Linked DNA regions of Aureispira sp. CCB-E. The protein of the gene in region 2 binds, or shares a complex with, the protein of the main gene of each other region. Links are inferred from orthologs where the notes say so. Each region holds a gene or a part of one and is shown on either strand. Other genes may lie near its edges.

Region 1 (2,917 bases), 4.1 Mb from region 2 along the record:
TGTTGAGATAGACCTCTTCAATAGACTTTAAATCTTTGAATGTTTTAGGCAAAGATTCTAATGGATTATTATCCAAAACAAGCACTTTTAGTTTTTTTAAAGAGCCCAATTCATCAGGCAAACTCTCTAATTGATTGTTAGCTAGATTTAACTTTTCAATATTAATACATTGAGTGAGTTGAGGGGGTAATTCCGTTAATTTCTGATTGCTAAGATCAAGATGAATGACATTCTCAAATTCTAGGGTACCACTCGTATCAGAGATAAAGGTATAGATTGTATCTTTTTGAGCATGAGACACAATACTGGTGAGTAGTAGTCCAATAAATGTAAATAGTCGCATTTAATAATTGATTTTTGTGTTAAAATTAATGGTTTTAATGTAAGTTGGAAGACAAAGTTAATGAATAACCGACAGGGTACCTTTTGTTTGTGGATTTTCCTTCAAAAAGTCTCAGTTTAACTTTTATTCCAGGTTTACAATTTAGTTTTTGGGGAGCAAACAACGACAATTGTAAACAATGCTACTTGGGGCTTGTAAATCAAAAAACTAACCAAATTTAGTAATTAGAGAAAGGAGTCTGAAAAATTGATAAGTAAAAGACATCTTTTAAAGTCCTAGTTGTTAAGTTACATTATTTTTGACAGACTCTTTTTAGTGAAATTTAATGATTTTACAATTTGATGTTAGTTGTTTGTGCCGAATTATAACAGTAACACAAATAAAGACCTAAAGAAGTTCACCCAAAAGCCTTTAAGCAAATTGAATATTTACTTTATAAGAAATGGGGATAGAACTTCCTACAAAATTATTTTATCAAATTCATAACAAGACTTAACGTTCTTTTTTGACAATAGCATTTTAAAAGTTCTTTGAATAAGCTATCTTTGGGAGAAGAACATAGAAAATAACCAATATTAAAAGAAAAGCGCAAAAAGTAACGCAGCAATAAGGGGATTTTAGGAGTAAATCATTTTCAATATAACAATAGTGGCAACAAAAATATTAACAATAGAAACTGCAACTCGAAGTTGTTCTGTTTGTTTGACAAAAGACGGACAGCCATGGATTGTTCGAGAGACGAATAGTCAAGCTGGACATGCAGAAAAGTTGACTTTATTTATAGAAGAAGTTATGCAAACGGCAAATGTAACATTGAAAGATTTGGATGCAATTGCTGTGAGTCAAGGTCCTGGTTCTTATACTGGGTTGAGAATTGGAATTTCTACTGCCAAAGGTTTATGTTATGCTTTAGATAAGCCGATGCTTGCTATTGATACTTTACAAGCGTTGGCTTTTGGTGCCATTCAGCAATATAATAATCCCAAAGCAGCTTATGTGGCTTTGATGGATGCTCGAAGAATGGATGCTTATGTTGGCGTGTATGATGTGAATTGCAAGTGTATAAAAACGCCTTATTTTGCTACTTTAGAACCCAATAGTTTTGATGAATTATTAGAACACTCAGAGATAGACGAAGTTGTTTTGGTAGGGGATGCAGTGGCAAAATATCAAGAAAACTGTCAAACCAATCCTTTGAAAATTAGCACCGTTCAATTGCCTTCTTCCAAATATCTAGCGCAGTTGGCTTATGAGGCTTACCAACAACAAAAAACAGTAGACGTTGCTTATTTCGAGCCATTCTACCTCAAAAAACCGAATATTACCAAACCAAAGCCCAAGTTTTAATCTTGAAAATATTAGATCGATACATACTAAAACGATACTTGGGAAGCTTTTTCTTTATTGTATTACTTTCCTCCATGCTTTCTGTAGTGGTTGATGCTGCAGAAAAAATCAATGATTTTTTAGAAGAAGGTGGTCCTACTTTTTATCAAGTTGTTTTTGAATATTATTTGAATTTTATTCCATTCTTAAACAGTTTGATTTTTCCTTTGTACAACCTTATCGCTGTTGTTTTTTTTACGTCTCGATTAGCAGCTAACTCAGAGTTTATTGCCATGGTAGGCAATGGCGTAAACCACTATCGCTTGTTGGTTCCTTATCTAATGGGGGCCTCTATTATTGCAGGTTTGCATTATTATGGAAATCATAATCTAATTCCACGATCTAATACGACCCGAACAGCTTTTGAGAATACATATATCTACAAGCATAATTATGTTGGTAATACGGGCAATTTTCATGCTGCCGCAAGCCCTTATGAAGAGTTTTATTTGCAAGGATTTAATCGATATGATAGCACTGGAAGCCAATTTGCATGGATCAAGCACGATAGCTCTCGATTGCGTCGAACATCTGTTTTGACAGCGACTAAAATTCGTTTGTTAAAAGCCCCTAACCGTTGGCGCTTATCTGGAATACGAAAACGAGAAAAAGTGTCAGCTTATAGAGACAATGTGGTTAAATTGCCTCCCCAAGAGTTTATGGATACGACGATTGGTTTTTATATCACAGATTTAATCAAACGAGATAATCATAAAGATAATATGACAACCAATGAATTGATAGAGTATATCAACAAACAGAAAGCAAAGGGGGTTGGGGGGACACTAGTTTTTGAGGTAGAACGTTATCGAAGAAGTGCCGATCCTTTTTCTATTTTTATTTTAACATTAATTGGTTTTTCGATTGCCTCACGAAAAATGCGTGGGGGGATGGCTTGGCATTTGGTAATTGGATTTGGGCTATCAGCAATTTATATCTTTATGACAAAATTCTCAACAACTTTCTCTATCAATGGAGGATTGTCTCCTTTATTGGGAGTTTGGGTGCCCAATATTTTCTTTTTGGGAGTAGCTTTTTGGATGTTGTTCCGTGCTCAGAAGTAAATGAGGATAGTTTGGGATTGCAGTTTGGACCGTCTAAGCTGCTATTTTTTTATGTATTTTGTTAATGCAACACTGTTGCATTAGTGTTTTTTTTCTTATCTTTAACAAAAGAGCTGTGTAGGAG
Region 2 (3,158 bases):
CCTCGGTATCATGTCCATGAACGTATCCTGTATCGCAGGTCACAAATGCAGCGGTGCCAATGGCGGTATCTGCCAAATGTACCCTTGCATTAACCAGTTCTGCGCCACCAAAATAGAGTTTAAATTTTTCGGGACGAGGTTCGACAACTTCTCCTGATTCAAAAAAGTCGATTAAAAAGTGAATGTTAAAATTTTCTTCCTTAGGATGACGGAGTACTTTGAACACAGCATCTCGAACAATAATATTACCAATACTAACTTCCTTATTTAGGAGCGCTAAAATATCATATCGTTGCGCTTCGGCCGAACTAGCGTAAATTAGTGTGTCTTGATAGTGATCGGCAATAAATACGTCATAAAACTTAAAATTGGAAAAAGGCGTAATTTCTACTCGTTCTATTCGAACGGTTGTATCCCATGCTTTGGATAAAAGATTAGCAGCTAGATGCCCCAGTTGAGTTTGTACCCAAGGAATCCATAGCAATAGATAGACAATTAACATGATGGCAATGGTGGCTTTTAGTAAGCCTGTAAAGATTTTCCAAATTCGACCAATGATAAGTCGACCCAATCCTTTTTTAGGTTTGGCTTCAATGGTTTCCTCTTTAGGATTTGTATGTTCTGGTTGATGCTTAATGTTATCTGTCTTTTTTAGGGATAATTGTTATCTTTGCAAGCCTATTTTAAATAATATACTAGATATAGACCCAATAGGACTTTATTTTTTTGAAAAGTTGTATCCAATTATTGTCGTAGCAGCAAAACGAAATACCTTTCTTTTTCTGGTGATTTACTTATTAAAAATAATTCGTGTATTATTGGCGGATGCTACTTCAATTATTAACTATTATTATGCTAGATTTAGTTTCTTTATTAGTCTTAACATAAGAGTAACTATTAACTAAACCATTTCTATATAAAACGGTTTAAAAAAAGGAAAGGATAAAGATATTAAATTTATTTTTTAAGGAATAAAAAAAATCCCTAAGAATTAGATAGGGGCTAGGCTAGCATTTGTTCTTTTAGGGATCAACGATCGTTAGAACTGCTTTAAAAATTAGATGCTATATGACAATAATTTTAGCTATTGAATCATCTTGTGATGATACCTCTGCATCCATCCTCAAAGATGGAAAAATTTTATCCAATTGTGTCGCTAGCCAAAGTGTACACAAAGAGTATGGTGGTGTGGTTCCTGAGGTTGCTTCGAGAGCCCACCAAGCGAATATAGTTCCAGTAGTGGAAATGGCATTGCGGAAGGCAGAAGTTGATAAAAAAGAGTTGAGTGCAATTGCCTTTACACGAGGTCCTGGGTTGATGGGGTCTTTATTGGTTGGTGTTTCTTTTGCCAAAGGACTAGCATTAAGTTTGGATATTCCGATGATAGAGGTAAACCATATTCAAGCTCATATATTAGCACATTTTATAGATGCTCCGCAACCTAAATTCCCTTTTTTGTGTTTGACAGTATCGGGTGGACATACGCAGATAGTTTTGGTAGAAGATTATTTGTCTATGAAAATATTAGGGACAACAATTGATGATGCTGCGGGAGAAGCGTTTGACAAAACAGGAAAATTGTTAGGCTTGGACTATCCTGCAGGACCTATTATTGACAAAATGGCACAAAAAGGTCGTCCAGTATTTGATTTTACAGAACCTAATATTGCCAATCTAGATTTTAGTTTTAGTGGTTTAAAAACGAATATCTTACGATTTTTACAAAAAAATACAAGGCAAAATCCTGAATTTATTACAGAAAATCTTGCTGATATTTGTGCTTCTGTACAGGATAGAATTGTGTCTATTTTATTGAATAAATTAGTTCAAGCTGCGGCAGAAACAGGAACCAAACAAATAGCCATAGCTGGAGGCGTGTCTGCCAATTCTGGTTTGAGAACTCGTTTGGAAGAAGTGGGAACCGAAAAAGGTTGGGAAGTGTTTATACCTAAGTTTGAGTATTGTACAGATAATGCAGCAATGATAGCTATGACTGCGTATTACAAATACCAAAACAAAGAATTTGTAGGGCAAGAGGTGGCACCACTGGCTCGATACGAGTTTTAATTAAAAAATACATTCGTGTCAATAGCTTAATAATGAAGAATTAATGAGCTACTACTGATGCAAAGTGATGAAAATGAAATTATGAACTATATCATCTACGATTTAGAAGCTACTTGTTGGGAAACAGAGATAGAGACTAGGGGAAAAAAGAGGGAGATTATAGAAATAGGAGGCGTTTTAATGGATGAACACGGAACGATAAAGAGTCGTTTTGAAAGCTTTGTGCAGCCTATTGTATATCCAATGTTATCCGATTTTTGCCAACGTTTGACAACGATTTCTCAAGTAGATGTCAATCAAGCAGACAAATTTCCTGAGGTTATTGAGGATTTTCAAGATTGGATTGGACTCAATGATGGAGAAGAGTATTTATTATGTTCTTGGGGATTTTTTGATAAGAGTGCATTGGTCAAAGATTGTCAATTGCATCGATTAGATGGGCAGTGGGCTAAAAAACATATTAGTTTGAAAGACCAATATCCTAGAATTAAAAACATAGGACGAGCAATTGGTTTGAACAAAGCTTTGGAAAGAGAAGGGTTTGAATTTGAAGGAACCATGCACCGAGCTATTGATGATGCTGTTAATTTGGCAAAGATATTTCGTAAGTATCTAAATCTTTGGCGTTATTAAGGGTTGATAATTAGAAGATTAGTTTAGCTGCGCTGCTACTTCGTGGTATTGCACGTATTGTTGATTAATACTCCGTTGATTTTTTAGTTTTTCTACGAAAAACGTAAAAAAGCATCTTGCATTAGTTTGATTATCAGTCTTTTAGTATAAAAGTCAATAAAAGTACATCTTGCTGATAATCAACTGCGAAGCACTCATGCAATACCACGTAGTAGCAGCGAAGCTAACTAAAAGCGTAGCGCTCACGAAGTAAACTAATACGATTTTTCAATGGAGTAATGGTTGATAATAAAAAGCCTACAACAAAAATTCATTGTTGTAGGCTTTGCCGTTTCTATTCGTGCGAAATAGGTTGTAATAACCTATTGTTTGATAAATCGTTTGGTTACTTGTTCTCCATTGTCTAGTTCGATCGACAACATATAAATTGCTGGTGCTAAGTCTTCTACCACATCTAA
Region 3 (2,894 bases), 4.5 Mb from region 2 along the record:
AACAGTAGCAACAAATAAGAAACGAAAAGTAAAAACAACTCGTACAGAGGTTATTTACCAATATTCAACCACTCCATTACGCGCCCTTCAAGAAAAGCGTAAGATGATGGAAAAGCAAAATACGATTGGTAATTTTGGTATTGGAGATGAATTAAACACTAAAAAATCGCCTTTAAAAGCAGCTGTATTTGGTGGTGCTAGTGCCAAACTATATGGTGCTACAAAAGATTTTTCTGTCATGCCTTTTGCTGGAGTTAGCGCTTCTTATCGCATTGCCAAACACCACGGAATACAAACAGGTGTTCAATACAAAAGCATGGGGAATTTAACTCAAAATTCTAGCAAAAAAGTAACCGATCCAACAACATATATGCCCTACGCAAAACCAGAACCATCTATTCAAAGAATTGATCTTTTAGAAGTACCTTTGGTTTATCAATTTCATCCACACCCTAAGTACAATCTACAAGCAGGTGTCAAAGGAGCATGGCTGATGAATGTTGAAACAGGTAATCCTGACCTAAACAATTTGTCGAATGCAGAAATGGGAATTAGTGAATTTGACTTTAGTCTTTTGTTGGGTATGGAATATTGTTTTAATGAGCACTGGTCTATGGGCATACAATACAGCCTTGGCTTAATCAACTTAACTCAAAAAGCATCAAGCATGCATAATGAAGAAGTTAGCGCAACAATAGATGCAGGGAACGATCCTCAATACAATATCAATGCATTGACAAATGATGGAGAATTGATCGTACCAGTTCATTCTGAAGCGACAGGTGCGAGTCATCAAGCATTGAAAGTTCCCAATCAATTGCGCAACAATGATGTCCAAGTACTACTAAAATATACGTTTTAAAAGGTAATCGTTTGCTTTTGGTACCTTAACTAAGAAAATACAACTTTTACCTCACAGAAGGTAGCATTCTTGTTTTTAGAATGCTACCTTTTTTTATCTTTGCCTTTGAGCCTGTTTAAATTCTGTCTTCAAGCTTTTTGCCCCTATCAACTGTTTTGTTAGGCACTAAAATCAACTCATGTGCATCCAAATTGAAAAACATGAATTTTAACCTGCTCTTATCTTTCTTGTCAAAAAAAATGAAATGAGACAGCAATTTGTAGCCAATTCTATTGACCAATTAGATGCTATTGTAAAGGCATTGACTCCTATTATAAAAACTAGAAAAAAAGTAGCCTTTTTAGGGCAAATAGGAGCTGGAAAAACAACATTTATCAAACAACTTTGTCGTAATTTGGGTGTCAAAGATTTAACTTCTAGCCCTACATTTTCGATCATCAATCAATATGAAGCTCCACAAGCGACCATTTATCATGTCGATTTGTATCGACTAAAGTCAGAAGAAGAAGCATTTTCTATTGGGTTGATGGAACTTTTAGATGATAATAGTTATTGTTTTATTGAGTGGCCAAGCATCATAGAAAACTATTTTCCTGAATCAGCTCTATGGATTAAAATATCTGTTGACGAATCCGAAAATAGAATCTTTGATATTTATTATGAATAAGGAACCACTCTAAAGTATTCGTTCTTAGACAGAAAAGTTTTGCCACGTATTTTTTTTCTAAAAAAAAGCAAAATTTTTTGTTCAAAAGTTTGTTTGTTCAGCAAACAACAATTATATTTGCATTCGCATTTAAGGAAGTAATGGCCCATGGTGTAATGGTAACACAGCAGATTTTGATTCTGTCATTCTAGGTTCGAGCCCTAGTGGGCCAACTAACTTTCCTAAAAGCGTTATATAAGAATGTCTTGTTCTACAAACATTCATTTTTGGCCCATGGTGTAATGGTAACACAGCAGATTTTGATTCTGTCATTCTAGGTTCGAGCCCTAGTGGGCCAACTAAAAAGTCTTTAGCAAATATTTTGTTAAAGATTTTTTTTTGCGTATTTTTTAATTTTTGAAACATTAAGAGTCTTTCAAAGAGCAGAAAACAAAGCGTTTATAGCGTTTTTTTAAGACAAAAATTGTAAAATACAGCAAAAGAGTATACATTTGTAAGTACTTAATTTTTAAGCATTAATTAAAAACATCCTAATTTTTGCTTGTCATCCAAATTATAAATCATTTACTATTATGAACAAAGGAGATTTGATCGACAAAATTGCACAGAAAGCTGGCTTGAAAAAAGCAGATGCTGCTGCTGCATTAGATGCTACTCTAGATTCAATTCAAGATGCACTAAAAGAAGGTGACAAAGTTACTTTGGTCGGTTTCTGCACATTGAGCACTTCTTATCGTGCAGCTAGAACAGGTGTAAATCCTAGTACGGGTAAACCTGTGCCGATTGATGAAAAAGTTACTGTTAAATTCAAAGCAGGTAAACTTCTTTCTGATTCTGTTAACACAGCGAAGTTAAGAAAGGCTTTAAAGCCTAAGAAAAAGTAAGCTTTTGTTTGCCCTGATAGATAAGATATAAAAGCACATACTCAAACAGTATGTGCTTTACTTTTATCTCTATAACTCATCTATCTTCACAAAAGAGACATATTGAGGATTGGTCTCCTAGCCTTCGTGTACCGCAGCAGCCAACTCTAAAATCAACTGCGGATCCTTCTCAATAGCATTTCCGACCACAATAATATCTGCCCCTGCCTTTACATTCGCACTTGCTTTTTCGGGTGTTTTAATTCCTCCTCCTATAATCAAGGGGATCTCTGTTGCCATCGAAACCGACTCTATCATAGAAGTGCTAATTGGGTTTTGAGCACCACTCCCTGCATCCATATAAATCAATTTTAGCCCCAGCATCTCTCCTGCCATAGCCGTACAAACAGCAATACTATCTTTATTGGCTGGAATGGGTTGAGTATTGGACATATAAGAAACGGAAGTAGGCACCCCACCATCTACCAAGATATAACCTGTT

The links.
Region 1: the proteins of tsaD (region 2) and tsaB are in contact, whole or in part, in a solved structure (PDB 4WQ4), measured with the Escherichia coli proteins. The link is inferred for Aureispira sp. CCB-E from one-to-one orthologs.
Region 3: the proteins of tsaD (region 2) and tsaE are in contact, whole or in part, in a crystal structure (PDB 6N9A), measured with the Thermotoga maritima proteins. The link is inferred for Aureispira sp. CCB-E from one-to-one orthologs. Residues at the interface, in WP_004082750.1 of Thermotoga maritima: Cys10, Asp11, Arg49, His50, Leu82, Gly84, Gly135, Gly136, Glu154, Thr155, Leu156, Asp157, Asp158, Ser159, Glu162, Asp165, Lys166, Arg169, Leu170, Tyr175, Lys213, Thr214, Leu217, Tyr218, Gln221, Arg222, Asn324; in WP_004082108.1 of Thermotoga maritima: Leu37, Gly38, Lys46, Lys57, Val59, Lys60, Ser61, Thr63, Phe64, Thr65, Leu66, Met67, Val69, Pro71, Tyr82, Arg83, Leu84, Asp86, Asp88, Phe89, Asp93, Ile128, Asp130, Glu131, Arg134.

What each region holds. Positions count from the first base shown.
Region 1 is NZ_CP133671.1:2,276,958-2,279,874, forward strand. What follows is about bases 87-2,840. They hold tsaB (tRNA (adenosine(37)-N6)-threonylcarbamoyltransferase complex dimerization subunit type 1 TsaB), read left to right. Parts: upstream 87-991; coding sequence 992-1,690; downstream 1,691-2,840. Other genes in these bases: QP953_RS08740 (hypothetical protein), read right to left, coding at 87-343; QP953_RS08750 (LptF/LptG family permease), read left to right, coding at 1,693-2,793. Outside these bases: more of QP953_RS08740, read right to left, coding at 1-86. UniProt on the Escherichia coli protein: Required for the formation of a threonylcarbamoyl group on adenosine at position 37 (t(6)A37) in tRNAs that read codons beginning with adenine.
Region 2 is NZ_CP133671.1:6,408,852-6,412,009, reverse strand. The notes cover bases 73-3,067. They hold tsaD (tRNA (adenosine(37)-N6)-threonylcarbamoyltransferase complex transferase subunit TsaD), read left to right. Parts: upstream 73-1,068; coding sequence 1,069-2,067; downstream 2,068-3,067. Other genes in these bases: QP953_RS24835 (LamG-like jellyroll fold domain-containing protein), read right to left, coding at 3,063-3,067; QP953_RS24840 (3'-5' exonuclease), read left to right, coding at 2,149-2,700; QP953_RS24850 (translocation/assembly module TamB domain-containing protein), read right to left, coding at 73-571. Also shown: more of QP953_RS24850, read right to left, coding at 1-72; more of QP953_RS24835, read right to left, coding at 3,068-3,158.
Region 3 is NZ_CP133671.1:1,907,007-1,909,900, reverse strand. The notes cover bases 87-2,817. They hold tsaE (tRNA (adenosine(37)-N6)-threonylcarbamoyltransferase complex ATPase subunit type 1 TsaE), read left to right. Parts: upstream 87-1,106; coding sequence 1,107-1,529; downstream 1,530-2,817. Other genes in these bases: QP953_RS07195 (geranylgeranylglyceryl/heptaprenylglyceryl phosphate synthase), read right to left, coding at 2,531-2,817; QP953_RS07200 (HU family DNA-binding protein), read left to right, coding at 2,102-2,413; QP953_RS07220 (porin family protein), read left to right, coding at 87-862. In the rest of the region: more of QP953_RS07220, read left to right, coding at 1-86; more of QP953_RS07195, read right to left, coding at 2,818-2,894. UniProt on the Escherichia coli protein: Required for the formation of a threonylcarbamoyl group on adenosine at position 37 (t(6)A37) in tRNAs that read codons beginning with adenine.